Linked DNA regions of Hahella sp. HNIBRBA332. The protein of the gene in region 2 interacts with the protein of the main gene of each other region in a pairwise test. Links are inferred from orthologs where the notes say so. Each region holds a gene or a part of one and is shown on either strand. Other genes may lie near its edges.

The links.
Region 1: the proteins of recO (region 2) and recR interact in binary tests that used the Escherichia coli proteins (3 or more experiments, as listed by UniProt). The link is inferred for Hahella sp. HNIBRBA332 from one-to-one orthologs.

Annotation. Positions count from the first base shown.
Region 1 is NZ_CP132203.1:3,061,676-3,078,719, forward strand. The notes cover bases 11,551-14,364. They hold recR (recombination mediator RecR), read right to left. Parts: upstream 13,354-14,364; coding sequence 12,748-13,353; downstream 11,551-12,747. Other genes in these bases: rnd (ribonuclease D), read right to left, coding at 11,559-12,755; O5O45_RS13605 (YbaB/EbfC family nucleoid-associated protein), read right to left, coding at 13,374-13,700; dnaX (DNA polymerase III subunit gamma/tau), read right to left, coding at 13,705-14,364. In the rest of the region: O5O45_RS13540 (tetratricopeptide repeat protein), read right to left, coding at 1-1,182; O5O45_RS13545 (tetratricopeptide repeat protein), read right to left, coding at 1,179-2,933; O5O45_RS13550 (hypothetical protein), read right to left, coding at 2,959-3,492; O5O45_RS13555 (vWA domain-containing protein), read right to left, coding at 3,741-4,919; O5O45_RS13560 (AAA family ATPase), read right to left, coding at 4,974-5,816; cysK (cysteine synthase A), read left to right, coding at 5,980-6,945; O5O45_RS13570 (class II glutamine amidotransferase), read right to left, coding at 7,054-7,857; O5O45_RS13575 (vWA domain-containing protein), read right to left, coding at 7,871-10,138; O5O45_RS13580 (hypothetical protein), read right to left, coding at 10,341-10,712; O5O45_RS13585 (YcgN family cysteine cluster protein), read right to left, coding at 10,749-11,192; O5O45_RS13590 (YcgL domain-containing protein), read right to left, coding at 11,185-11,505; more of dnaX, read right to left, coding at 14,365-15,906; O5O45_RS13620 (RimK family protein), read right to left, coding at 16,336-17,044. UniProt on the Escherichia coli protein: May play a role in DNA repair. It seems to be involved in an RecBC-independent recombinational process of DNA repair. It may act with RecF and RecO.
Region 2 is NZ_CP132203.1:3,931,284-3,942,247, forward strand. Bases 3,314-6,205 are described here. They hold recO (DNA repair protein RecO), read right to left. Parts: upstream 5,172-6,205; coding sequence 4,455-5,171; downstream 3,314-4,454. Other genes in these bases: O5O45_RS17365 (response regulator), read left to right, coding at 3,314-4,416; era (GTPase Era), read right to left, coding at 5,189-6,103; rnc (ribonuclease III), read right to left, coding at 6,100-6,205. Outside these bases: 23S rRNA (uracil(1939)-C(5))-methyltransferase RlmD, read right to left, coding at 1-236; cysteine synthase CysM, read right to left, coding at 344-1,234; more of O5O45_RS17365, read left to right, coding at 1,543-3,313; more of rnc, read right to left, coding at 6,206-6,780; O5O45_RS17385 (DUF4845 domain-containing protein), read right to left, coding at 6,777-7,145; lepB (signal peptidase I), read right to left, coding at 7,228-7,995; lepA (translation elongation factor 4), read right to left, coding at 8,044-9,843; O5O45_RS17400 (DegQ family serine endoprotease), read right to left, coding at 10,045-10,964. UniProt on the Escherichia coli protein: Involved in DNA repair and RecF pathway recombination.

The DNA.
Region 1 (17,044 bases), 860 kb from region 2 along the record:
CCCGGCCGCTTTCAAGCCAAGAGCGTATTCTCTTCGTCCTAAATCATCCAAATATTGATAGAGAGAGGGGCGCAGGCGGGTTTTGGCGGTCTCTTGCTGGGATTTCCAATAGTTCGACGCCAGCCCCAGTTCTCGGGTGAAACGGGCTTTCTCCTCCCACGCCAAAGAAGGTAGCCCGCCCTGATCGTAGGCGGCGATTATGCGATCATGGAAGTCGCTGCGATCCGTGGCCGCCGGATAGGCGACGATATATGCCTGCGCGCTGGCGGCGGCGTCCTGATAGCGTTCGCGCTGCAAGTAATAGTCGTACAAGGCCGCATACAGTTTAGGAGCCAAGGGTCGATAGTCGCCCAATGCGATAGCCGCCTTCAGAGTTTCCGGCCCTTTACCGTAACTGGCCATGATACTGATGATGCGCAGGGCGTCTTCCCCCGCCTCTCGTACGCCGGGCTCCACCTGTCCCGTTGGAGCGGAGTTGAACTCCAAGTGGGACAACACCTGTAAAAAAGTCTGCAATGAAGCGCTGAAATTTTCCTGCTTAAACTGGGTCCACCCCAACATATAACGGGCTTTGGACGCCAGATCGCCATCGCCTCGGTCCGCCAGCACCCGGCTGTATGCCGATTGCGCTTTGACATATTCACCAGCGCTGTAGCGTAACTCGCCGACACGAAACCATGCTTCTGTCGCATAGCTTGAGCGCGGATACTGACCCACCAACCGCTCCAGACTGGTCAATGCTTTATCGGTGCGCCCCAGCATGCCGCAGGCGCGAGCCAACTGATAAAGAATACGATCGTTGTCTTTGTCCCCCGGCTGACGCTGCAACAGAGCTTCGTAGCTCTCTATCGCGATGCTCCATATTTCGTCGTCGATCAGCCCCTGGGGTTTGGCGTCGTAAAACAGTTCTTCCAGATTGATCAGTCGATGCAGCGCTTTGATGCGCACTTCCGGGTCAGAGGCCTCGCGGATCAGGCGACTGTATCGCAACGCCACTTCATTCAAAGGGGTTCGCGGCGCCACTCGATAGCTGAAGTCGATATAGGCGGGTTTCAGTTCGCCGATGGTCTTATCGGCTTCGTCTTTTTCCACGATGACGATCGGCGCCAGCGTGCCCGCCAACGCTTGCAGAGGGATCAACCCGAGAACGCTCACACTAAGGAGCAAGGCGGCCATTCTCATAACGCCCCCTCTCCGGCTGTCGCCGCATCTGGCGAAGCAGGCTGTTTTTTGCGCAGCTCGGCCACAGCCAGGTCGTCATACAAATTCACCAAGGCCAATTGGCTACGTACGTGATAGCCGTCTATTTCACGCCAGTGTCGCCGCAACAACTTGACTGCCAGTTGCGACAGCTTCTTGTCATAATCGTTGATTTTCCCCGCCAGTTCTCGCTGCATGGCGGAGAACTCTTTTTGCAGAGTCTCAACTTTGCGTAGTTGCGCCTTGTAGAGATCGCCGCCCTGGCGCAAGCCGCTCTGTACACTGACAAAATTATCCTTGAGCTGGGTCAACGCCTCATCCAGGTCCCGCAACGCCAGCAATTGCAGCGCCCGTTGTTCGTCGGAAGCGTGAGCGGCGGACTTGGCCAGCGTATTGCGCTCGGACACCAGTTGATTGAGTTGTTGCGGACGCATTTTCTCAAGCGCCCCGGCGGCGTCCCGTTTCGCCTCGCGCGCGCGGCGCTCCAAGGCGGCGGAGAAGATTTCCATCCGCTGCGCGCCATCCTGCAGCGACTGCAGTAAACCATGCATTTGCAGCAACTCCTTGGCGAACGGAAAGAAGTCCGGCTTATCCATCAAATAATGAACAAAGGCGATCTTAGGCGTATTAGTGAGCAAATCCGTGGCCAAATACCATTCCACCTCGCCATTTTGCAATGGCGCCTGCAGCAACAGATCCAATACGCCTTTGTCGTTGATTTCAGCCACCACTTCGTCAACCTGACGCTTTTCCTTCTCATACACGGCGATGGCTTCCAGATAGGCGTCGATCGCCGTGGCGCGTAATTTCTCCTGCTCATAGCCATAGGCGATAGCCTGAAAGGTTTCCGCAACGCCGGAAGACGTGAGGGCGAACTTTTTGGCCCGATGCCAGGACTGAATGGCGGTGCGATAGCGTCCCAATCCCGCGAACGCCATGCCGTAGTCATAGATCGCCGCCGGCGCTCCCGGGCCAGAGGCATGGACGTTTTTCAGGAACGACAGGGCTTTGTTGTAATCCTTGTCCAGCAGCGCGATATGTCCCGCCGCCAACAGGACGCGATCACTCAGCTCGCGCCCCTCATAACTGTCATCAGCCATGGCCGCAGCGACCCGTAATGCGACCAGGGCGCGCGAGGAATCCGGATCATCCGCGGCGTAATTCACCCCCAGGTTGTAATAGCCATGGGCGGCCCACAGACTGCCTTGAGAGGCATCTCCCAGGACCTTGGCCGCATCCTGGGGCCGCCGCAGTTGCAGATAGCTGTTGGCCATGTAGTAAAGGGCTTCATCTTTCCTCTCCCGAGGCATCCCCTTCATCGCTCCGATGAACAGATCCACCGCCTTTTCCCAATCACCGTCGCGATAGGCGAGACGGCCTTTGATCATCTGCGCCTGCTGTTTAACCTCCGACTCCCTGGCGGTGAACTGTAAATGCTCCAGCAGCGACTCCGCATTACGACGCAGCCCAAACTCCAGACCGGATTCGATGGCGAGTATATGGTTCAGGTTATGATATTGATTACCTACATGGTTGGAGCCAAGGTGCTCGTTCTCCAACAGCACCAGGGAGTGCAGAAAGTCATTTGTGTAGTAGTGGAACAGCGCTTCCCGGTGCAGCAATTCATCGGCGGTTTCTTGCGCCCGCACAGCGCCGGCGAGCATGCACAGGCAATGCAGAATCAACAGCAGGACGGGCATTCGATGCATGGTTGGCGTTACATCCCCTTTCATGGCGTTCGACCGTAATCAGCGGCGCTTAGCGCAGCTCTCTGATCAGAAAACGGGGCGCTCTGACGCCATCGCCCTGCACCCGCAATTCCAGGTATTTAGAGCCATTTTCTTTATTGAAAGACAGTGTCGCCGCTTTTCGCAGGTATTTGTCTCCGGCGCTGCGCCCATTGAAAACCGCCACCGCCTTGTGGGCGCCCGCAGGCAAATTCCCCATAAACAGGCGTTGCACGCCGCCTCGTTGCAATGCCTGCAATTCACGAGCGGAGTAAAGGTAAGTGGTTGCCTTGTCGCCATCCAGAGTCAGCTCGACGGAGTCCAATTCAAAACCGACATTTTCATCCACGGCCAGGAAAAACACTACTTGCGTGTCGATGGGATACAGGACTTCTTCCTGCAGTTTGTATAGCTCGCGATTGAGCTCGATGACGCGTTGCTTCAGAGCCTCCATATCCCGCTCGGTCGAATCGCCGGCGGCGCCATAAGCCTGGGAGGTGATGACGAAAGTCAGTATGTACAACGCTGTGATGATTATTCTTGGAATTGTTCGCAAAGCCTTCATCCTCAATACCCTTGTGAGAGCCGAACTCTCGGGTGAACGCAGAAAGAGACGAAAGCCATGGTAGCACCGGGTCGCCAGCGATAGTGTGAACTCGATTCACCAAACTACACAAATGTTTACAAAACGAGACATAGTTAGCGTTCGCCACTGACGCCTGATTCGCCGGCGCCGCGCAAAAGCATAAATAGTAGAAGTGAGACAATGAAGGCGCGCCGCCCAGCGACGGCGCGCAAAGAAAGGAAAAAGGTTTACTTGCTCAGGTACTTCATACCCTGCTCCAGCCCGTCGATGGTCAGCGGATACATATGCTGGTTGACCAACTGCCGGGTGATTTCCAACGAGCCGCCCATGCCCCAGTAGTCCTGGGGATAGGGATTCAGCCAGATCACCTTGTCGAACTTATCCGTCACCCGTTGCATCCAGACCGCCCCGGCTTCTTCATTCCAATGCTCAATACTGCCTCCCGGATGCGTGATCTCATAAGGCGCCATGCTGGCGTCGCCTACGAAAATCACCCGGTAATCCGATGCGTACTTATGCAGGATATCCCAGGTTGGGATGGTTTCGCTGACGCGGCGAATATTATTCTTCCACACGCCTTCGTAGATGAAATTGTGGAAGTAATAGTACTCCATGTGCTTGAACTCGCTGCGCGCGGCGGAGAACAACTCTTCACATACGCGAATATGCGGGTCCATAGAACCGCCGATGTCGAAAAACAGCAGCACTTTTACAGAGTTATGGCGCTCCGGCACCATCTTGATATCCAGGTATCCGGCGTTATTGGCGGTGCTGCGGATGGTATCCGGCATATCCAACTCTTCCGCCGCGCCCTGACGGGCGAATTTGCGAAGACGACGCAACGCCACCTTGATATTGCGGATGCCAAGAGTGATGGAATCGTCCAGATCCTTATACGTGCGCTGCTCCCAAACCTTCACCGCACGGCGGTTGCGGGAGCCGTTTTGCCCGATGCGGATACCTTCCGGGTTATAGCCGTTCGCCCCGAATGGCGACGTGCCGCCAGTCCCGATCCATTTATTGCCGCCCTGATGACGCTCTTTCTGCTCCTCAAGGCGCTTTTTAAACGCCTCAATCAACTCTTCCAAGCCTCCCAGGGATTCAATCTTGGCCTTTTCCTCATCGGTGAGCTGTTTTTCAAATTCCGCCCGTAGCCAATCCTCGGGGATCAGCGCCTCCAACACAGCATTCAGATCTTCCAGCCCTTTGAAGTAGACGCCGAAAGCCTGGTCAAACTTGTCGTAGTGCTTCTCATCCTTCACCAGACAGGCGCGGCTCAGGTAATAAAAGTCGTCCATATCCGCAAACGCCAGCCCCTGTTGCAGAGCCTCCAGCAGGTCGAGCAGCTCCCGTAAGGACGCCGGCACCTTGTTCTTGCGCAGCGTCAGGAAGAAATCAATCAACATATAAGTGTCCTCCTTTGCTCACAGACGCAGTATTGCGTCCGCTCATTGCTGCGATCAGCCTTTTCTGCGCGTCATGAACGCCAGTTTCTGCAATAGGTGGACATCCTGCTCGTTCTTCACCAGAGCGCCGTACAGGGGAGGTATGGCCTGACTGGGATCGTGGTTGCGCAACACGTCCTCGGGAAGATTGTCCGCCATTAGCAGCTTGAGCCAGTCGATCAACTCCGATGTCGACGGCTTTTTCTTCAATCCAGGCACTTTGCGCACATCGAAAAAAACATCCAGTGCATCCTTCACTAGCGAGCGCTGGATGCCTGGGTAGTGGACGTCGATGATCGACTCCATGGTGTCTTTGTCGGGAAAGTTGATGTAGTGGAAGAAGCAGCGTCGCAGGAAAGCGTCAGGCAACTCTTTCTCGTTATTGCTGGTGATGATGACAATAGGACGGGTGGTCGCGCGGATTCGCTCCTGGGTCTCGTAAACGTAGAACTCCATTTTATCCAGCTCCAACAACAGGTCGTTGGGGAACTCAATGTCCGCTTTATCAATCTCATCAATCAACAGCACCGCCTGCTGTTCGGATTCAAACGCCTCCCACAGCTTGCCTTTTTTTATGTAATTGCGAATGTCGTGAACGCGGTCGTCTCCCAGCTGGGAGTCGCGCAGGCGCGAAACCGCGTCATATTCGTAAAGTCCTTGCTGGGCCTTGGTGGTGGACTTGATGTGCCACTGAATCAAAGGCGCGCCCAGGGCCTCCGCCAGCTCTTCCGCCAGCATGGTCTTGCCCGTACCCGGTTCGCCTTTGATGAGAAGCGGTCGCTGTAATCGAATGGCGGCGTTGACCGCCAATTGCAGGTCGTCAGTGGCGACATAGTTCTTGGTGCCGGAAAACTTCATGTGTAAAACCTTGTATGTTGTGTGAATGCGTCATTATTAGAGGAGTTATAAGCGGATATATTACCCGAAAACATTCAAATATTTCATGCCAGCCGCTAAGCTATCCCTCACGCTCGTATTGTTGTGGCCGGGGAAATCTACTTAATCTGCAAGGAGATAAATAATGAACGTCTACGAAGACAACTCCATGTCCATCGGCAACACGCCGTTGGTGAAGCTGAATCGCGTCACCAAAGGCAACGTGTTCGCCAAAATTGAAGGCCGTAACCCGGCCTACTCCGTAAAATGCCGTATCGGCGCAAACATGGTATGGGATGCGGAGAAATCCGGTCGCCTCAAACCTGGCATGACCCTGGTTGAACCCACCAGCGGCAACACCGGTATCGCTCTCGCCTTCGTCGCCGCCGCACGGGGATATAAACTGATTCTGACCATGCCCGCCACCATGAGCCTGGAGCGTCGCAAGGCGATGAAAGCGCTGGGCGCGGAGATTGTACTGACCGAAGGGCCCAAGGGTATGAAAGGCGCCATTGAGAAAGCGTCGGAAATCGTTTCTCAGGACCCGCAACAACACTTGATGCTGCAACAGTTCGATAACCCCGCCAACCCGGAAATCCATGAAAAGACCACCGGCCCTGAAATCTGGCGGGACCTGGAAGGCGCAATCGATGTCCTGGTCGCTGGCGTCGGCACCGGCGGCACCATTACCGGCGTCTCTCGCTACATCAAAAACACCATGGGCAAAAACATTACATCCGTGGCCGTCGAGCCCACCGCCTCTCCTGTGATCACTCAAACCATCAAAGGCCAGGAATTGCAGCCCGCCCCTCACAAAATTCAGGGTATCGGCGCAGGTTTCGTACCGCAAAACCTGGATCTGGACATGGTGGATCTGGTTGAGCAAGTCACCAACGAAGAGGCTATCGAAATGGCTCACCGCCTGATGCGGGAAGAAGGCATCCTCTGCGGCATCTCCTGCGGCGCAGCGGCGGCTGTTGCAGTCCGTTTGGCGGAGCGTGACGAATTCAAGGACAAGAATATCGTGGTTATCCTACCGGACAGCGCGGAGCGCTATCTGTCCACCGCCTTGTTCGACAACTTTTTTACTGAAGCGGAAAACGTGCAGTAGTTAGAAATTAGAGTTTAGAAGTTAGAAGTTAGAAGTTAGACAACGCCGGCCCTCGCGCCGGCGTTTCAGCTTTTGCTGGCGGGATTCACCTTCAGTGAGACACCGCGTCTAGGTTTCAGCAAGCTTAACCGCCCCTTCTTCATACCATCTGGCGGCGACTTCGCCATCTCTAAAAGCGATTAACTCCCCAGGGCGCATTTGTCGCCATTCTTCATCGACGGTCAACGGCTCCGTGACGATCATGGTGACTTTGTCGGTGGGATTGGTGTGCTCTTCGAAGTTCACCCGGATCTCACCATCTTCCAAAGAGGCGCAGCCAAAGGGCGCCTGACGAGTGATCCAGTACAATTTGGTGGAGCAGTACGCGAACAAATACTCCGAGTTGGTGAAAAGCATGTTGAACACGCCTCTCGACGTCAGCTCCAGACAATTCTCATACAGCCTTCCCCCTAAGCACTCCAGACTGGCGAAGTCATTACAACCGCTGGCGACATCCTCCAGCAACCAGCAAAACGCGTGCTCGCTGTCGGTTTCTCCCACCGGACGAAAACGCCCCAGAGGCAGGTCCTGGTAGGATTTCAGTTGGCCATTATGCGCGAAACACCAATAGTAACCGCCCAGTTCGCGAATGAAGGGATGGGTGTTTTCCAGACTGATGTCGCCGACGTTGGCTTGTCGGATGTGGCTGATGACCGTGCGGCTTTTAATGGGATACTGGCTGATAAACCGAGCGATTTCCGAGGTGGCGCTGGGATTGGGATCACGGAACTCACGCAGCCCCTTACCTTCATAAAAGGCGATGCCCCAGCCGTCTTTATGCGGCCCGGTCTGACCACCGCGAAACATCAGACCGGTCCAGGAAAAACAAATATCCGTCGGCGCATTCGCGCTCATTCCAAGAAGTTGGCACATGATCAGAAGTTAACTACTTTTTGTCTTCGTCTTCCGATCCGGCGGGGAGGTCATCGGTATCGGATATATCAAAATCTTCCAGGTTAAACTCATCATCCATGTCTCTGGCTTTCTCGTTGGAAGCCAGAATCTCGTCCGCCAGCGCTTCCGCGTCCGTATCTTCAGCGTCCGTATCTTCAGCGTCGGGTGAACTCATGGGCGGCTCATCTTCCTCCTCTTTTTTCGGTTCCGGTTCCGCTTCCTCCTCCATGCCGAATTCCATATCGTCCGCCTCATTCATCATAGAGGGTTCTTCTGCGACATCAATAGGCTGTTCCAGCTGCTCTATCTCATCTTCCAGATCATGACCGGATTCTTCCAGGGAGGGAACTTCATCAGAGTTATCCAGCCTGGAGGTCTCCACGGGCTCACGAACTTCCTTTTCGATGCGGCGTTTGCGGTATATCCAATAACTGGCCCCCGCCGCCAGCAACAGTATGGTGGCGCTGCTGGCTGCGATGATAATCCACAACATGGCGTTGGAGCTTCCCTCCTCCGTCGCGGCGTCCTGCTGCTCCGTCGCTGCTTGATCCTGCATTTCCGGCGTAATGGGCGGCGCGATGGCATCTTCTTCAGGCTGCTTCGATGGCTCTGGCGCCTTGACGGCTTCCTGCACCAGGGTTTCATTCATTTGTTCCACGCTGCTGTCGTTCACCAGTGAACGGTATTCGTTCGGCGACGCCTCCTGGCGTGGGAACTCGGCCATGACGCTGTCAGGCTCGAAACGGAAGGCGGAGCCGGAATGGGTTTCCCCCTCCACTCTCAACATGACTTCATACACGCCATCGCCCCGGGTAGCGTCGACTTCCAACTCCCAGCGCCCTGTTTCCTGGGTAAACGGAATGGATTTAATCAGGTTGCCGCCATCCGGTCCTTTGATCTTGGCGATAATAGAGGTCTTCGCTTCACTGATATTTGGACTAAGGGGACTGATGACAATTTTGTAGCGGGTATCCGCCCCAGCGCCGGTGGCTTCAAGATCCACCGCCATTGGCGCGTTCAATGTGATCAGCTGCCGCGACTGCCGCTTGAACGTGCGGCCGTCGGCCTGCACCAGCACTTCGTACTTGCCGATCTGTTTGAGCTTGGTAATGCTTTCACGAAATACGCCGTCGGATGGAGGTGAGCCTTCTTTGGAAATCCGCTTGGTGCCGGATTTGTTGTCCTCTGTCCGAATGGTGACGTCCACCGCTACAAGGTCCAGAAAAGTCCGGTTTTGCACCAATGTCCCGTCTTCAAAAAAGCCGATCTTGAGTTCCAGATGATCTCCCGCGTAGAAGTTCGCAGGCAGTGGGTCCACCACCATTTTCAGATTGCTTACGACCGTCACCCGGCTGCCAGACGCCAGCTCGGCATCCAGCTTCCACTCTCCTTCCAAAGGTCTTTGCACGGTAATCAGATCATAGCCCGCCGCCTTGAACCACTTAACGTAGTCGGGACGATCTTGTTCGGTGAAACGCTTGCCGGTGGGCTCTACAATGGCGGTTTCCACATTTTCGCTGGCGCGAAACACCAGAGCGGTAAACTCTTCAATGCTTGAGTCCACATCAAACGCATTGTCTTCCAGAGGCACCTCTTCAGCCGGCGCCGCACGCTCGAAGGCTTGCAGAAAGACACGACTCAATTGATCGGAAGTTTCCGCAATGGCGTTAATGCCATTACTGCCAATGGAAAGTCGTTGCAGCAACATCTGATCCGCATTCTTGGATAGCGCAATGGTGTGAATCTTGGCGCCGAAGCTGGCAATTCTTTTCAGCACCTGAGTCAGGACGCGGTCACGCTCAGCTACATTCTCTCCCGGCTTTTGTGAGATATCCACCACGCCGTCGGTGAGCAGAATGAAATGCGTGTTGCTGTAATCCTTACCTTCAACAAAGTCCTCGGAGGCTTTCTCCAGCGCCGCGCCGATATTGGTGTATAGCGCCGTCGAGCTGATTTCCTTGGCCTTATCCTTGGCCAGGCGACGCCAATTGGGGTCGACGACCTGATGAGGCGCCAGCACATTAACATACTCACCGAATGTCCATACCCCCGCTGAATCGCCCGCTGGCAACAGCTCCGTCACCAGATTAAGGGCCGGCCGCCGCAGATTTTTCGGGTCATTCTTCTTCATACTGCCGGAAATATCGATGAGCACGCGTACGTCCGCAGGCGGAGGCAACTCCATCTGCGCGGAGGCGACTCGCCACAGCATCAAACTACAACACAGGCAAACGAGAATCTGGCGGAAAAGCAATGTCATATTCGAGCGTATTCCAAGTTGGCGCAGGCGAATGTAGCCGCTCAGCAGCCGTCTCCGCTGGAAATATCGACCGCTGGCGGGCGCAGCGCGGCCGAGCCCGCGGCCATCCTTACTTCAAGTTATAGCAGGTTTTGTTGCAACAACAATAAAATACGCAGGAATTGCTTAAAAAAGCGAAGGGACTTAATTGATTTTTAAGTAATTATGTACGTCGTCCAGGCTTAGCAGGCGCTGGTTTGGAGGTGACGAAGAGCTTGCCAAGCACCACTTGCAACGCGAACAGCAGACCGATAACGCACCAGGCCGCCAACATCAGCAGGCCCGCCTGCAAGGCGGCGCTGTCATCATGCTGGAGCCAGTTGTATGCGGCGACGATATGGGCGGGCGCCCACAGGCCTTCTTTAGGGACGGACATTGCAGGAGTAAACAACACCACCGCCAGCAAGCTGCGCAGGAATAGTTGCACGGGACGAGGACCACAACGGTTGAACAACGGCATCATTAATGCGTACAAAGCCAGCGCCGCTACGAGATAAGCAACCCAACCGGCGATATAACCAAAATCTGTCAGCATAATTTTCTACTTTTCAATAACTGTTGCTTCAAGCGTTCAAATCATATCGATAAGAATCAGTTCTTCCCAATCGTCCGGGTCGATGTCGTCTTCGCTTATCGTTCTGTGTCGCACGGACTGCCCCGCCGCCTCCACAGAGCGCGAATCCCCACTGATCAAAGGGTGCCAGGCTGGTAACGTCTGATTTTCAAAACGAAGACGATATGCGCAGGTCTTTGGCAGCCAGTCACTGATTTCGGGAAGATTTTCCGGTGAGATAACCAGACAATCCGGGTTCTTCGATGCGCGCGCAGTATAGCAATTACACTGCACCCTTTCAGCATCCAGATAACGGCAGGCTACGGCGGTGAAGTAAAGCCCGTCGCTTTCCTCATCCTGCAACTTGTGCAGGCAGCACTTGCCGCAGCCGTCGCACAGCGACTCCCATTGCACGTGGCTCAGCCCATCCAGTGGCTGCTCCCACCAGCGCGACTCAGTCATCCTGATCTTTGCGTCCCACCGCAGGACGTTGTTCGCGCGCGCGCACCACATCCATCATGTAATCGTCCTGGACAGACGGCATCTGCAGATAGAAACCTTTTTCGTCAATGGCGCTCATCACTTCCGTCGCGTCCGCCCTGGCCAATGGCTTTTCTTTCGTCAGCAACAGATCAAAAACATGCTGCGGTTTGCCAAAAAGTTGCAGTAACGCTTCCGGCAATGCGCCAACGCCCTGCTTTTTATCCACATAGACATACATTTCCTCTTTCTTGGAACTTCTGAAAATGGAAATCAGTCTGCGATCCGGAGTCATAACCTGTTTTTCCTCAATACCTAACTTCACTCTTTACGAGAATAACCGGGGCCTTACGACGATTGCTGGGGCGGGACGGAGTTGTCGTTCTGCAACCAGCGTTCAAGCGGCGCTGCGCAGATACGGCCGCGCCAGCCCTGTAGCAACTGCGGTTGCGTCCCCACTCCACCCTGGATATGCCAATAAACAAACTCTTCCAGCAATCCCCGGCTGGCGAGCAGGCCCACGTTGATGCGGTGTTCTCGCGCCAGCTTTTGCGTCAGTTTTTTTACTTTCTTTACTAAGTCCTGATATTCCCGCGGAATCGGCGGACGTATCATTTCAAATCCGGCCTCAGGCTCATCGCCTTCGGACTGCATATGCTCACGCACCATTCCCACCAGTTCCGTCCCATACCGGCGTAGCCCGGCGCCCTGAATAGAGGTGATCTCCGTGAGCTGCCCCAAGGTGCGAGGCCGACGTTGAGCGATGGCGATCAACTCGTCGTCAGGGCAGATCTTCTTGCGTGGGATATCCCTCCCTCTCGCCTCCTGCTCGCGCCATGCCGCCAGTTTCGCCAGCAACTGCTGCGCGCCTTTGCGCAAACGCCATCCGCCACGCAACTTCAAATAGTAGCGCCCTACGTCCTGAACCCCGGCGGCGGCCAAACGCATGGCCTCGCCTTCTTCCAACGCAATTTCGTACTTGCCGGACTGGCGCAATCCTTCTTCCAGCTTCTGATAGAGCGGCCACAACACCACTACATCTTCCTGGGCGTATTGAATCTGCTTGTCTGTGAGCGGCCGTTGCGTCCAGTCTGAGCGCGTCGCTTGCTTCTCCAGCTCAATCCCCAGGTTTTGTCGCACCAGCGACTGCAGGCCTTCATTCAGCTCACCATCCAGAAGCGCATTGGCGACCTGAGTGTCGATCATGCCGTAGGGCTGCGACAAGCCAACGCAGTTAAACAACTCCAGATCCTCGCTGCAGGCATGCACCACCTTAAGTATGTCGCGGTTCTCGAACAGTCGACTGACTCCACTCCAATCGGTGATTTTCAGCATATCCACCAGATACACGCACTGGCGATCATAAAGCTGCAGTAGAGCCGGCGCAGGATAAAACGTGGTTCCACGGATAAATTCCGTATCCACCGCCAGCCAGTCGGTCTTTTCCAGGCGCTGCAGGGCATCCTGCAAGGCAGCCGGCGTGTCTATCCAGAGACTTTCATAATCCGGCGGATATATAGCGGAGAGGGGCGTATCGTTAGGCAAACGGTTTTCGACCTTGCAGTGCGTGACTTAACGTGCCGCTGTCGATCATGCCCAGTTCTCCTCCAAGGGGAATGCCATGGGCGATTCGGGACACAGGAATGTTCAAGTCTTTGGCGATATGGGCGATAAAATGCGCCGTCGCTTCACCTTCCACGGTGGGGTTGGTAGCCAGGATCAGCTCGCTGACGGCGCTTTCCTGCAGTAGCTGCTTGAGCTTATCAACGCCAATGTCTTCAGGACCTATGCCGTCTATCGGCGACAAGTGCCCCATCAGCACAAAGTAACGGCCGCTATAATCCGACGTCTGCTCAATCGCCAGCACGTCCGTCGGCGATTCCACCACACAGAGAACGCGATCATCCCGTTTCGGGCTTTCGCAAATCGAGCAAAGGTCCGCCTCGCAAAAATTCTGGCAGCGGGAGCAACGTTTCACCCTGGTGAGCGCATCGCTGATGGCAATGGCCAGATCCGCCGCTCTACCCTGATCTCTTTCCAGCAGATTAAGCGCCATGCGAGTGGCGGACTTCGCCCCCACGCCGGGAAGATATCGCAGACAACGGACCAACTGATCAATAGCGGGCGTCAGACTGGAAGACATATATGGATACTACTCCGTCATTAAAACGGCATTTTGAAATTAGGAGGAATGCCCAGACCTGCAGTCATGTTCGACATTTTATCCTGGTTGTTCTTTTCCACTTTACGCACGGCGTCATTCACCGCCGCCGCCAGCAGATCCTCCAGGATTTCCTTCTCTTCCTGCATCAAGCTGGCGTCGATCTCCACTTTTTTCACATCATGGCGGCCATTCATGACAATTTTGATCAACCCGCCGCCGGACTCTCCGCTCACTTCTGCATTAGCCAGCTCTTCCTGAGCTTTCTGCATTTGTTCCTGAATCTTTTGGGCCTGCTTCATCAAGTCGCCCATGTTACCTTTAATCATATGTCTACTCCTGAATAATAGGCTCAATACTGTTTTCGATGACCGCTGCGCCGAAGCGTCCCGCCATCATCTGAATATTGGGATCATTGCGAATGGCCGTTTCCGCCTGTTGTTGCAACTCAGCCCTGCGTCGCTCCGCATACTGCAGCGGCGTCAACCATTTCGATTCGCCGGCTGAGACTTCGATTTTAACCGCTTCGCCCAGGAATTCCGACACCGCCGCGCGCAAGCGCTCACGTTGAGCCTCATTAAAAAAGTCGAGATGTTCGCGATCAATCGTGAATATGACCAAGCCTGGCGTCACCGCCTCTAAAGCGCAACGTTGCGCCAGGGTGGCGGTCATTCCGCTGATGGCGAGGCGCCGGACCGCATCCTTCCACACCATTCCCTTCATGGTCGGTTCGCCCTCCAATGGCGGCGTCAAAGGACCAGCTGGAGGCTTCTTGACGCGGGTCGACGCCACAACGGGAGGGGCTGAATTCATTGGCTCAGCGCTCCCAGGACTTGCCTGCGGACCCGGGCCAGATTCAGTTACTGGCTTTGGGTGCGGAGCTACTGCCTCCCTTACCTGTTGTTCCTGGACTGGCGCAGTCGCCTGAAGACGCTCGCCATGCGGCTGTGGCTTTGTCGCTGGCGCGACATGATTTCCATCGTCGTGATAACCAGCGTCCGCCGGATAGTTAGAAAAGCCATAATCCGCATCGGAAGGCCCTGGATCATCGGCAAAGTACGCATCGTAATCATCAACTGGCGGCGGTTCTGCTTCAGAATGCTTGGAGGTCGACCGCTCCACGGGGTGGGCAGGCGTTACAGGTGAGGCGTCAATGACTGGCGCATCGCCCGGATTATGTGGTTCCGGCTGCTGCAGCTCTTGCTGAGGAAACGTCTGTCGGGGCGGTTCTTGCGGCGATGGCGCAACGGGCTCTTCTGGAGTCTGCTGTTGCGGCTCCGGTTGCGGAGCCACAGCTTCTTTCGCCGGCTCTGGCGTGGCCTCTACCGCTGGTTGCGCTGCCGCCACCGATTCAGTCTGGGATGGCCCCGGTTGAGCGCTTTCCTTATCGTCGTCAGCCGAGGCTGTCGCCGAAACAGCAGAAGGCGCTTGAATCTGTCTGGCTGATTTGATGTTGGGACGGAAGGCGATCATTCGTAACAGAGCCATCTCAAACCCGGTACGCGGGTCGGGCGCTAAGGCCAGATCTTTACGCCCCATTAATGCAATCTGATAGTAAAGCTGGGTGTCTTCCGCCGTCAGCGTTTGCGCCAACTCAGTGACCTGTTGTTGATCGCCAAAACTGTTGTCGACGCCGCCGGGCACGGCCTGCTCCACCGCCACGCGGTGTAGCAACTCAGCCAGCGCCTGTAGCACATAAGCGTAATCCGGCGCGAACTGGGCCATATGATTCACTTGCGCCAGCATCGCAGCGCAATCCTGAGCGGCGATTGTACGCAGCAGGTCAATGACCACATGCTTCTCAATGGTCCCCAGCATTTCAATGACATCTTTCGCCGCCAACTTACCATCGCCGAAAGCAATGGCTTGGTCGGTAAGGCTCATGGCGTCCCGCATGCTGCCTTCCGCGGCGCGCGCCAGTTCCCACAGCGCCGCCTCTTCCGCAGGCACATTCTCCGCCTGCAACACATGGGCTAAATGGGTGACAATACGTTGTGGCGACAGATTCTTGAGGTTGAACTGCAAACAGCGCGATAGAATCGTGACCGGCAGTTTCTGCGGGTCTGTTGTGGCCAGCAGAAATTTGACGTGAGGCGGCGGCTCCTCCAGGGTCTTCAACAGTGCGTTGAAGCTGGAGTTGGAGAGCATGTGCACTTCGTCAATGAGATAGATTTTATAACGGCTGCGGGTGGGCGCGTACTGCACATTGTCGAGCAGCTCGCGCATATCCTCGACTTTGGTGCGGGACGCGGCGTCGATTTCGATCAGATCGACGAATCTGCCTTCGGCGATTTCGCGGCACACACCGCACTCTCCGCAAGGAATGGCGCTAACGCCTTGTTCGCAATTGAGGCATTTGGCGAAGATTCTCGCCACGGTGGTTTTACCCACGCCGCGAGTGCCGGTAAACAGATACGCATGGTGCAGACGGTCCTGATTCAGGGCGTTGGTCAGCGCTTTGAGTACATGCTCCTGCCCCGCCATTTCCGCGAAATTGCCGGGACGCCATTTTCTGGCTAGAACCTGATATGCCATGCCACTCCTATCGATTCATAGCGATTACGATATTGCTTCAACTTGCTCACCCGGCCCGCCATAGCCTGTAAGGCGCTCTCTTTGGAAGAACTAAAATTCAAACGCATACATTAGCATGCAAGGGGTTTTCTGTCACCGAAACGACAACGCCGCAGACGCTGGAAGACCGTCGCAGAAATCGTGAAATCAACAGGAAAATTAAATACAGGAGGGAGGAGATGGAGGTAGCCCCACCAGCCACACCCCGGCACACAGATCCACCGCTGTGGCTGCTCCCTTCCGGGCCTGACCAGGTTCACGGTTTCTTGTTGCGAGGGGACCGGCAGAGCCACCATAGCAAGTCAAGAACAGCTGTTCTTCACAAGTGGCGCGCATCATAACAAAGTCAGATGGCGGGCTCAAGCATGAAAATGACAGAAATTCCGTCGCTTAGGAATTGTGTTTCTTTTCCGCTCGGCGAATGAACTCCTCGAGGATAATACGGTACAGCTCATCCCCCAGATATTTATCCTCCACGCCGGACTCAATACTTGGGTTATCGTTGACTTCAATGACCGCCGCGCGATTACCCTTCTGCTTTACGTCCACGCCATATAAGCCGTCGCCTATCAGCCCAGCGGCTTTCACTGCTGCACTCAGCACCACTTTGGGCACTTCATAAGTCGGCAACGTCGCCCAGGCGCCAGCGGCTGTCGAGCCTTCGCCGTGCTTATAGATCTGCCAGTGGTTACGCGCCATGAAATACTTACAGGCGTAAAACGGCTTACCGTTCAACACGCCGATGCGCCAGTCGTAGTCCGTGTACATGAACTCTTGCGCCAACAGTAACGCCGATTGCTTGAACAGCGTTTGCGCCTTTTGCTCCAACTCTTCCGGCGACTCTACTTTCACAACGCCCCGGGAAAACGAACCGTCAGGAATCTTCAGCACCATAGGCAGGCCCAACTCCTGCGCCGCCGCCAACAACTGCTGTTTGTCGCCCTTGCTGACTATCAGAGTCTTGGGCGTCGGCACTCGATTGGCCCGCAGTAAATCCGCCAGATAAACTTTGTTGGTGCACCGCATGATGGAAGTGGAGTCATCCATCACTATCAGACCTTCCGCTTCCGCCTTTTTGGAAAATTTGAAGGTGTGGTGA
Region 2 (10,964 bases):
AATTGGCAGTCAGGCTCAATACGTTGTGGATGCTGCGTCAGCACTTCTTCTACAGCAAGCTCATCATAACTGCGACGACTGTTTACATATCGCGCAGTCACGGTTTCGCCGGGCAAAGCACCTTCGACAAACAGGGTTTTGCCGTCTTTATGGGAGACGCCACGCCCTTCGTGACTGAGAGATTCGATTTCGCAGGTAATGGACTCTTGGGGTAACTTCTTTCTACGACGAGACATGCTTATAAACCTGGGCTATGGGGCCGATCTGAATAAAAAGCCGGCCATTATAGCGGCCTCCCTCAACAGATATAAGGGCTTTGGCGTCGCGCTCCGGCGCAACAGCTTTAGCTGCGGAATACGCCAGTAGACAGGTAGCGGTCGCCCCGATCACAGATAATGGCGACGATCACCGCATTTTCAACCTCACGGGAAATTCGCAACGCTCCAGCGATGGCGCCGCCGGAAGACACGCCACAGAATATGCCCTCTTCCCGAGCCAGGGCGCGCATGGTCTCTTCGGCTTCCTGCTGGGCGATATCCAAAACCAAATCCACTGACTCCGGCTGGTATATTTTGGGCAGATACGCTTCCGGCCAACGACGAATGCCGGGAATGGACGCGCCATCGGCAGGCTGCAGACCCACAATCTGAATTTCCGGGTTACGCTCTTTGAGATAGCGAGAGGTCCCCATAATAGTGCCGGTGGTTCCCATAGAACTGACGAAGTGGGTAATAGCGCCACTGGTTTGCCGCCAGATTTCCGGGCCCGTTGTCTTGTAATGCGCCAGGGGATTATCCGGGTTAGCGAACTGATCCAGCACCTTGCCTTTACCTTCGGACTCCATTTGCTTGGCGAGATCGCGCGCGCCTTCCATCCCCTCTTCTTTGGATACAGAGATGATCTCGGCGCCGTAGGCGGTCATCGCCGCGCGCCGCTCTTCACTCATATGCGCCGGCATGATCAGCACCATACGGTAGCCTTTGATCGCTGCGGCCATAGCCAAAGCGATCCCGGTATTGCCGCTGGTCGCCTCAATCAATGTATCGCCAGGCCGGATGTCGCCCCGATTTTCCGCTTCCTGGATCATGCTCATGGCCGGACGGTCTTTGACTGATCCCGCCGGATTATTTCCCTCAAGCTTCGCCAGAATGGCATTACTGGTGTCGCCGGGTAGTCTCTGTAGTCGAACAAGCGGTGTGTTTCCAACGTAGGATTCAATCGTGGGGTATGACATCTTTAACGTTCGCTTCTTTTTAAATTCAATCAATTAGCTGTAGAATCGGAAATGTCCTTGTCCGCTGCGGCGCCGCTGTGACAATGACGCGACGTCGCCTGAGCAAAAATCCGGTCCCTGTTACGCCATCGAACCATTGACGTCGATAGCCGCGCTCGGACTTGATATTGGCCGAACATCGGCCATGATAAGCAATAATCTGAGAGTGGCGATATATTCTTTTTTAATATAAAAATCACTTTATATCATAAATACCATAATATGCCGTTTACCCGCGCCTCCTCTACAAGCCGCCGAAGGGCCCCTGCATGAAACGCTGGGGGATAAAAGTAAAGGTCATTTTATTGACCTTGGCGCCATCGCTCACCATTGCGTTCACGTTGTCCGCAGCTTTCGTATTTACACGTTTGGACGACCTTAGCGACGTGCTCCTGGAGCGCGGCTCCGACTCCGCCCGTCACCTCGCCAACGCTGCGGAATACGGCGTTTTCACAGGAAACCGTCGTCAATTGATTGGACTGACCAACGCCGTACTGGAAGAGAAAGACATTCGTTCAGTCTCGATCTACGGGCGCCAGCGCCAGATATTGGCCCATGCCGGCCCGCGCATTCAGGAAGAGCATACGATCCCCGCCAGTTTATCCACTCAGCTTACGATTTATTCCAGTGAGGATGTGCTGCGCTTCACCGCGCCGGTCACCTTGCAAGACCTCAGTCTAAGCGAGGACGCCAACCTGCAGGAGTCCGAAGCCTCCAATGGGCTGCAGGATAATATTCTGGGGTGGGCGGTCATTGAAGTCTCCCGGGCGCCAACCCAGGTCGCCAAGTATCGGACGATTCTCTTCGCTGTCAGCGCCGTGTTCAGCGCTATTATTGTATGCACCATCCTGGCGCTGCGCTTAAGTCGCGACCTTACCTCGCCGCTATCTCAAGTGGCGCAAGCGCTCACTCGTATAAAAGAAGGCAAACTGGATACTCGCGTCTATATAGAGGCCAGCCCCGAGCTGGCTTTACTGCAAGACGGCATCAATTCTATGGCGGAAGCGCTCGCCAAGGCGCGCAGTGAGATGCAGCAAAATATAGATCAGGCCACGGAAGACCTGAGAGAGACCCTGGAAACCATAGAAATTCAGAACATTGAATTGGACATGGCTCGCAAGGAAGCAATTGAAGCCAGTCGAGTGAAGTCCGAGTTTCTCGCCAACATGTCCCACGAAATCCGCACACCGCTTAACGGCATCATTGGATTCACGCACCTTCTGCTGAAATCTAACTTGGGACCACAACAACGGGACCAGCTCAACACCATTCTGAAATCGTCCGAGATCCTGCTGACGATCATCAACGACATCCTCGACTTCTCCAAAATCGAGGCAGGCAAGCTGGTGCTGGATAATACTACCGTCAATCTTCAGGAAATCGTGGAAGACGTTCTCACCATGCTCGCTCCCGGCGCCCACGAGAAAAACCTGGACTTGGCGGGCCTCGTCTATTCCGACGTGCCCAGCCACATCATGGGCGACCCACTGCGCATCAAACAAATCGTCACCAATTTGGTTAACAATGGCATTAAGTTTACCCAAAGCGGCGAAGTAGTGGTGCGTGTCATGCTGGAAGACGAATCCGATGAGCGCTCGCTTATCAAAATCACCGTCACAGACAGCGGCGTAGGCCTCTCTCGCGTTCAGCAGCAGACGCTCTTCAGCGCCTTCAGTCAGGCGGACGCGTCAACAGCCAGGCGTTTCGGCGGCACCGGCCTGGGCTTGGTTATCTCCAGACGCCTGACCGAACAAATGGGCGGTCAGATCGGCGTTGAAAGCGAGCTGGGCAAAGGGTCTACATTCTGGATCGAACTTCCCGTCGAAATCGCCCCCAATCAACCAGACAACGAACTCAACCACCGTTTGTTCGAAGGTGAGCGCGTCATCTATCTTGAGCACCAGAAGAAAACCGGGCTGGCAGTGGAACACACCCTCAATAAGTGGGGCTCCAACGTCACTCAGGTGGACAATATCAAAGATCTGGCGGACAAGGTGGAAGAGGCTCAACGCAAAGGAGAAGGCTTCGCCGTCGCCATAATCGGCCTGACCCGCCATCACTTGCGATCAAACTCATACCTGCAGACCGTGCGTAAGCTGGAATATAAACTCGACTGCCGCACACTGATACTGACGCCCACCATCGATACCGGCAACGAGGAACCGCCAATACTGACTGACGCTTCGACTTTCCTGATCAAACCGGCTTCACAGCGGCGTCTGGCGAATGCCCTTAGCTGGCTGATCGAAGGACGTTCTGACGAAGAGGAAGCCCCATCGGCGATAACCATCAAACAGTTGAACGCCACCAGTGGCCGCAAGCCGCTGGTGTTGGCGGTGGACGATAACCTCGCCAATCTCAAACTGGTAGAGGCCTTCCTGTTGGACCTGGGCGCCGTAGTAGAGACCGCCATGAGCGGCTACGAAGCCCTCACCAAAGCCAAGCAGAAGCGCTTTGACGTGATTTTCATGGACGTACAAATGCCCGGAATGGACGGGGTGGAAACGACAATCAAGATTCGAGAGTTCGAAGCCGGCAAACGACGCACGCCCATTATCGCCCTCACCGCACACGCAATGTCAGAAGAACGCAAGCAGCTATTGCAAAGCGGCTTTGACGACTATCTCACCAAGCCCACCAATGAAGATGAGCTGCAGCGTATTATAGAGCGCAGAACCGGTTTCCAGCTGTCTCCACAACCATTGCTATCGCCACAGCCTGTTCGAGAGCCTGGGAAGATAAAACCATCGGTAAAAGCCGCCACCGAGCCGTGCGTGGATATTCGCAGCTGCGTCACTCTTGCCGGAGGCAAAAAAGGCCTGGCGGAAGAGTTATTCTCCATGCTGCTTGAAAACCTGCCGGAAGAACGCAAATCTATTGAGAGCGCCTGGGAGCAGCGAGATAGAGCTGAATTACTGGAGCGCGTCCACCGCCTGCATGGAGCGACGCGATACTGTGGAGTCCCCTTGCTGCGCAACGCCGCAGCGGAATTGGAAGGACAGATCAAGCGCGACGTAGAGCCGCTGGAAACGGCTGTTTCCGCACTTTTTGAAGAGATAGAAAGAGTGCTTTACTGGTCAGACAGGAATGACTGGCAAACAGAGTTTAGAGAATATCAGACTCAATCAGCCCCGCAGTCTTAGCTAGATTTGGGTTCTCGCGACTCTTGCCTTGACGGTGTTTAGCCCTTGGAAAGCTTGAGGTAGCTGCGCATCAGCTCTCGGGAGTGTAGAGGACGACCGCCTAACAGCTCATCAATACACCGGCGCGTCATTCTCTTGGCGGCGGTAAGACTCCCAGGAACAGACCAGTCCCGGTCCGCCATCGCCAGCAGATGGCGACCTTCAATCACAACTGAGTATGGCTCTGGTATTCGACTAACGCCTTCAGTAAGGGAAAAGTAATAGGCGATATTTTTTTTCACGACATCCCCTGTAGCGCTCTCCACACAAAAGTCTACGCCAAAACCTAATTCATTCAGCAGCGTAAACTCCAGCTCCCGTATTCCAGGCTCCAGATTCGTTTGTGGAAGTGATAAGAAAGCCAGACTCGTTTTATAAGCGTCAAAAACGTCTCGACAGCTTTCCAGTGGCTGCAGCAACTTCAGCAACAACTCATTGAGGTAAAGGCCAGCATAGAGAGCTGCTCCCGCCAAGGGATAACGAAGGCTGGTGGTCTCGCATCGAATAAGGGATTTAAGTTCGCCGCGCCCTCCCAGCTCAACCTCCAGCTCGGTGAAGGGTTGCAGCGTATTTGGACCGCCTTTCCTTCGGCCGCCGCCTTTCATAACCGCGGAAGCTTTGCCGTCAGCCTCTGTAATCAGATCAACAATCTGGCTGCTTTCGCGGTACGGCCGACTATGCAGCACGTAGGCGGCCTGAAGCGAAACCCGGTGCATAGCGGCCGATAATTCCGTTAACGGTCGTCGTAACCCAGGCTTTGCAAGGCGCGCTCGTTGTCGCTCCAGCCGGATTTTACTTTTACCCAGGTTTCCAACATGACTTTGCTTTCAAACAACTTTTCCATGTCCTTACGCGCATCGGACCCAATACGTTTGATTCGCTCTCCTTTCTGGCCGATCACAATCTTTTTCTGGCCTTCTCTTTCCACGAGAATCAGGGCGCTAATACGTAACAATGCGCCTTCACGCTTGAATTGCTCGATTTCCACAGCAATTTCATAAGGCACTTCGTTGCCTAACTGGCGCATGACTTTCTCACGAATAATTTCCACCGCCATGAAACGTTCGCTGCGATCAGTAATTTGATCCTCAGGGAAGAAATGAACTCCCTGCGGCAGCATTTCGTTAATAACGGCTTCCAATCGATCAATATTCAACCCACGCAGAGCGGAAAGAGGAATAATGTGCTGAAACTCACACATTTTCTGCACTTTGTCGATAAATGGCAGCAAGTCGTCTTTATTTTCCAACTTGTCCACTTTATTGATCGCTAGTATGCGCGGGCGATTCACCTTGGCGACTTTTGACAAGACGTAGTCGTCTTCTTCCGTCCAACGCTTTCTGTCAACGACAAAAACGATCACATCCGCATCTTTGATCGCTGAAGAGGAGGCTTTGTTCAGCACCCGATTAAGCGCTTTCTTGTCCAGCTGGTGCAGACCTGGCGTATCCACATAAATAGCCTGATAGTCACCCTCTGTCTTGATGCCCAATATCTGGTGCCGGGTAGTTTGCGGCTTCTTGGAGGTAATGCTGATCTTTTGCCCCAGTATATGATTCAGCAGGGTGGACTTGCCTACGTTCGGCCGCCCAACGATCGCCACATAACCGCAGCGGCTGTTCTCTTGCGAATTTACGTCAATACTCACTGATCCACTCCTAACGCCACCAAAGCTTGCTTCGCCGCCTTCTGTTCCGCAACTCTCCGACTGCTGCCGGTCCCTTCTGTCGAGTCAGGCAGGCCGTCTATTTCACAACGTACATGGAAAGTTTGAGCGTGCGCCTCCCCCTGCACGGAAATAACTTCGTAGCGAGGCAGATTGAGCTGACGCGCCTGCAAGTATTCCTGCAAGCGTGTCTTGGAGTCTTTCTGAGTATCTTTCAGGTTAAGCTTCTGCAAACGGGTTTCAAACCAGTTCAACACCCTGTCTGTGCAGACTTCAAAGCCTGCATCCAGATAAATAGCCCCAATAATGGACTCCAGCGCATCAGCCAGGATAGATTCCCGGCGAAAACCACCGCTCTTCATTTCCCCCGACCCCAATCGCAGATACTCACCCAAATCAAATTCCCTGGCGATTTCAGCCAGAGTCACTCCTTTCACCATTCTGGCGCGCAAACGACTCAACTGCCCTTCCCGCGCCTCTTCAAAACGACCAAAGAGGTAATCGGCGATAATAAAATTGAGGACAGAGTCCCCTAAAAATTCCAAGCGCTCATTATTACGACCACCGAAGCTGCGGTGGGTGAGCGCCAAAGTGAGCAAGGCAGGCTCTTTAAATGTATATCCGAGCGCACGCTGCAGTCTTTCCAGCTTAGCTGTCACTGATTATTGGCTTCCAATTGGTGATTAAATGAAACGACAGCATCAATATTACTCACGATATTGGTTCGGACTTCATATATTAGCGCCACAACAACCTTTGTTTTTTCACGAGTGATTTTGATATTTTTTTTGTCAAAATTACGCACATTGTTGACAGTGAAGTGTTTCTCTAAACGAGAGACAATCTGCTCATTTGATAGCTTGGCCAGATCAGACTCACGCTTCAGGCCATCTAAAGAAGAAGAAACCGCAAAGTCATCAAGGTATATCGGCCCTATTTTCAACCCTAAAGTGATAACAGAGATACCTATCAGCATCCAAACTAACACCATGAGAAAAGAAGCGCCCTGTTGATTCTTGCGCATATTCACTCCTTAGCATCCTCTTAATTAACCATTATTATTTAGAGAGTAGACATTAACTCACTGTTTTTACACTAATGCGCACTTACTGTATCGAACCGACTCGTGAAAAAGAGGGCAATGATAAGAACTTTTCCCAGTGCATCCAGATAGCGAATGCTCTGCCAACGATATTCTCATCCGGAACGAGTCCAATATAACGGCTGTCTTTACTGCGATCCCGGTTGTCGCCCATCATGAAATACTTGCCTTCCGGCACGACCCATTTGCCTTCATGGCCGGTGTTTGGATAGTTTTCCTTAATGATACGGTGCAGTTTTTCACCCAGTTGCTCTTCATAATAGAGCTCTCTGGGAGCGCCCGCAGGCAATGCGGCGATTAGCTTTTCATCGATAGGCTGCCCATTGATGGTTAGCCGCTTGTCTTTATATTCGACCGTATCGCCAGGAACGCCGACTACACGCTTGATGTAGTTGGTAGTGTTATCTTCCGGGGTGCGAAACACCATCACATCACCCCGCTGCGGATCGCCCAAATCCAGGAACTTGTACCCTAATACAGGGACTCGTAGCCCATAGGAATACTTGTTAACAAGGATAAAGTCGCCCACTTCCAAGGTAGGCATCATGGACTGAGACGGAATCTGGAATGGTTCAATAAGAAAGGAACGGACCACCAACACCAAAAACAGGACCGGAAAAAAAGACCGGGAATACTCCACTACAACCGGCTCTTTGATCATCGCGTTACTTCCACCACGCGTCCTGACCTTTACAAACAGCCAAAAGCCTAACCAAATCAGACCTGAGACCAGGGTCAGCACAACCAGAATCAAAGAGAAATCAAAGTCCATCGTTTGTCCTATTCAGTTTGTATTTATTGCTTTCAGTCCGCAATTGTCTTATTTATCGACCTTCAGCACGGCGAGAAACGCGTCTTGTGGAATTTCAACGCTACCCACCTGCTTCATACGTTTCTTACCTTCTTTCTGCTTCTGCAACAGCTTTTTCTTCCGTGAAACGTCGCCGCCATAGCACTTGGCCAATACGTTCTTGCGTAAGGCCTTAACGGTAGTTCTGGATACAATCTGCCCACCAATAGCCGCTTGAATCGCCACGTCGAACATTTGACGAGGAATCAACTCTTTCATTTTTTCTGTCAGCAGACGCCCCCGCGAGGCGGCGTTGTCGCGATGAACGATAAGCGCCAGCGCATCAACTTTGTCGCCATTGATCAGAATATCCAGGCGCACCAAATTGGCGGCCTGGAAACGAACAAAGTGGTAATCCAAAGACGCATAGCCGCGGCTTACCGATTTGAGTCGATCAAAGAAGTCCAGTACGACTTCCCCCATGGGTATTTCATAGGACAGAGCGACCTGGTTGCCCAAGAACTGCATATTCTTCTGTACGCCACGCTTTTCCACGCAAAGGGCAATGACGTTGCCAAGGTATGCCTGCGGCACAAGAATGTTGGCCTCAACGATAGGCTCACGCATTTCTTCGATAAAGCCAGGATCCGGCAACCTGGATGGGTTATCGACCTTGATGACTTCATTCTTTTTGGTCAGAACTTCATAGACTACCGTCGGCGCGGTGGTGATCAGATCCAGATCGTATTCCCGCTCCAAACGCTCCTGGATAATTTCCATATGCAGCATTCCCAGGAAGCCGCAGCGGAAGCCAAACCCCAAGGCGTCAGACGTTTCGGGTTCGAAGAATAATGACGCATCGTTAAGCGTCAACTTATCCAGAGCGTCACGGAAGTCTTCATAGTCGTCAGAGCTGACCGGGAATACGCCAGCGTATACCTGAGGTTGTACACGCTTGAATCCTGGCAAAGAAGCCACATCCGGGGTTTTCGCCAGAGTAATGGTATCGCCGACGGGAGCGCCGTGAATATCTTTAATGCCAGCAATGACATAACCCACTTCGCCCGCCTTAAGGCAGCCGGTCTCGGTACGCTTTGGTGTAAACACGCCAATGGAAGTCACCAGTTCCTGAGTCTTGGTCGACTTGATCAGGATTTTATCGCCTTTATTCAGCGTTCCATTTTTAACCCGCACTAAGGACACAACGCCCAAATAGTTATCAAACCAGGAGTCGATAATAAGAGCTTGCAACGGCGCGTCTGGATCGCCTTCCGGTGGCGGCACCAACTGTACAATTTGCTCCAGGCTCTCCTGGATGCCCATACCGGCTTTGGCGCTGGCTTCCACGGCGCCGGCCGCATCAATGCCTATAATCTCTTCAATTTCATGGCGCACCCGCGCCGGCTCCGCCTGCGGCAGATCCATCTTGTTCAGAATGGGAATAACTTCCAGCCCCATCTCGATGGCGGTATAGCAGTTCGCCACGGACTGCGCCTCAACGCCTTGCGCGGCGTCGACCACCAGCAATGCGCCTTCACAGGCGGCCAACGAACGAGAAACTTCATATGAGAAGTCGACGTGTCCGGGAGTATCGATAAAATTCAGCTGATAACGGGAGCCGTCTTTTGCATCGTAATAGAGCGTTACGCTCTGAGCTTTGATGGTAATGCCCCGCTCTCGCTCGATATCCATTGAGTCGAGCACCTGTTCGGACATTTCCCGATCAGACAAACCGCCGCAATATTGAATAAAGCGGTCAGCCAAAGTGGACTTGCCATGGTCGATGTGGGCAATGATAGAAAAATTTCTAATATGGTTGAGTTTACTCACGGACTACTGTCACTCAGATTCAAAGTTGAAGGCGGCGAAATTTTAACAGCTCCGCCGAGTAAATTGCAGCGAATTAACAAAATACCCTCAGAATTCACACCGATATTGGGAGAAACGCCGCTTTCCCTAAAATAAAACGAGCAACGGCCGGGTTTCATTTAAAGAAACCCGGCCGTCTGCCTCGTCCAATCAGACCTGGACTTACTTATTGTTCAACTTCAACACAATGAAGGCCGGGTTGCCCTGACGGATAATCAATACTGGCAGCGACTTGCCAACCGGCAGCGTCTCAACCACCTCATGGAACTGAGCCACCGTCTCGACATCTTTATTATTGATACTACTGATCACATCATTGGGCTGAATTCCCGCTGTCGCCGCAGGCCCGGGGAAGACTTGCGCCACCATGACGCCTCCCGCGACCTGCATGCTCTCTTTTTCTTCATCCGTCAGATCGCGAACCTGCAGATTCAGAGCATTATTCTGTGGCGCGGTCTGCCCTGCCGGCACGCTGGCGACGCCGTTGTCGTCGGCGGGCAACTGGCCGATTTCCACGTCAACATCCATTTCATCGCCGCGACGCACAACTTTCATTTTCGCTTTCTCTCCCGGTGAGGTCCGCCCTACCAAGTGCGGCAACTCAGAGGATAACCCAATCTCATTGCCGTTGTAGCTGACGATGACGTCGCCCGGCTGCAAGCCGGCCTTATCGGCGGGCGATCCTTTCATGACCTGCGCCACCAAGGCCCCACGCGGCTTATTCAGATTGAAGGACTCCGCCAGATCCTTATTCACTTCCTGTATTAGCACGCCCAACCAGCCGCGCTTGACCGCGCCTGTGTCTTTCAGCTGATTCATCACATCCAGTGCAACGTCGATAGGAATTGCGAAAGAAACCCCCATGAACCCACCTGAGCGGGTATAGATCTGAGAGTTGATGCCGACAACCTCCCCTTCGAGGTTAAACAACGGCCCGCCGGAGTTGCCGGGATTGATAGCCACGTCAGTCTGAATAAAAGGCACATAGTTTTCATTCGGCAAGCTACGTCCCTTTGCACTGACAATCCCCGCCGTCACCGTATATTCAAACCCAAAAGGAGAGCCGATAGCGACCACCCATT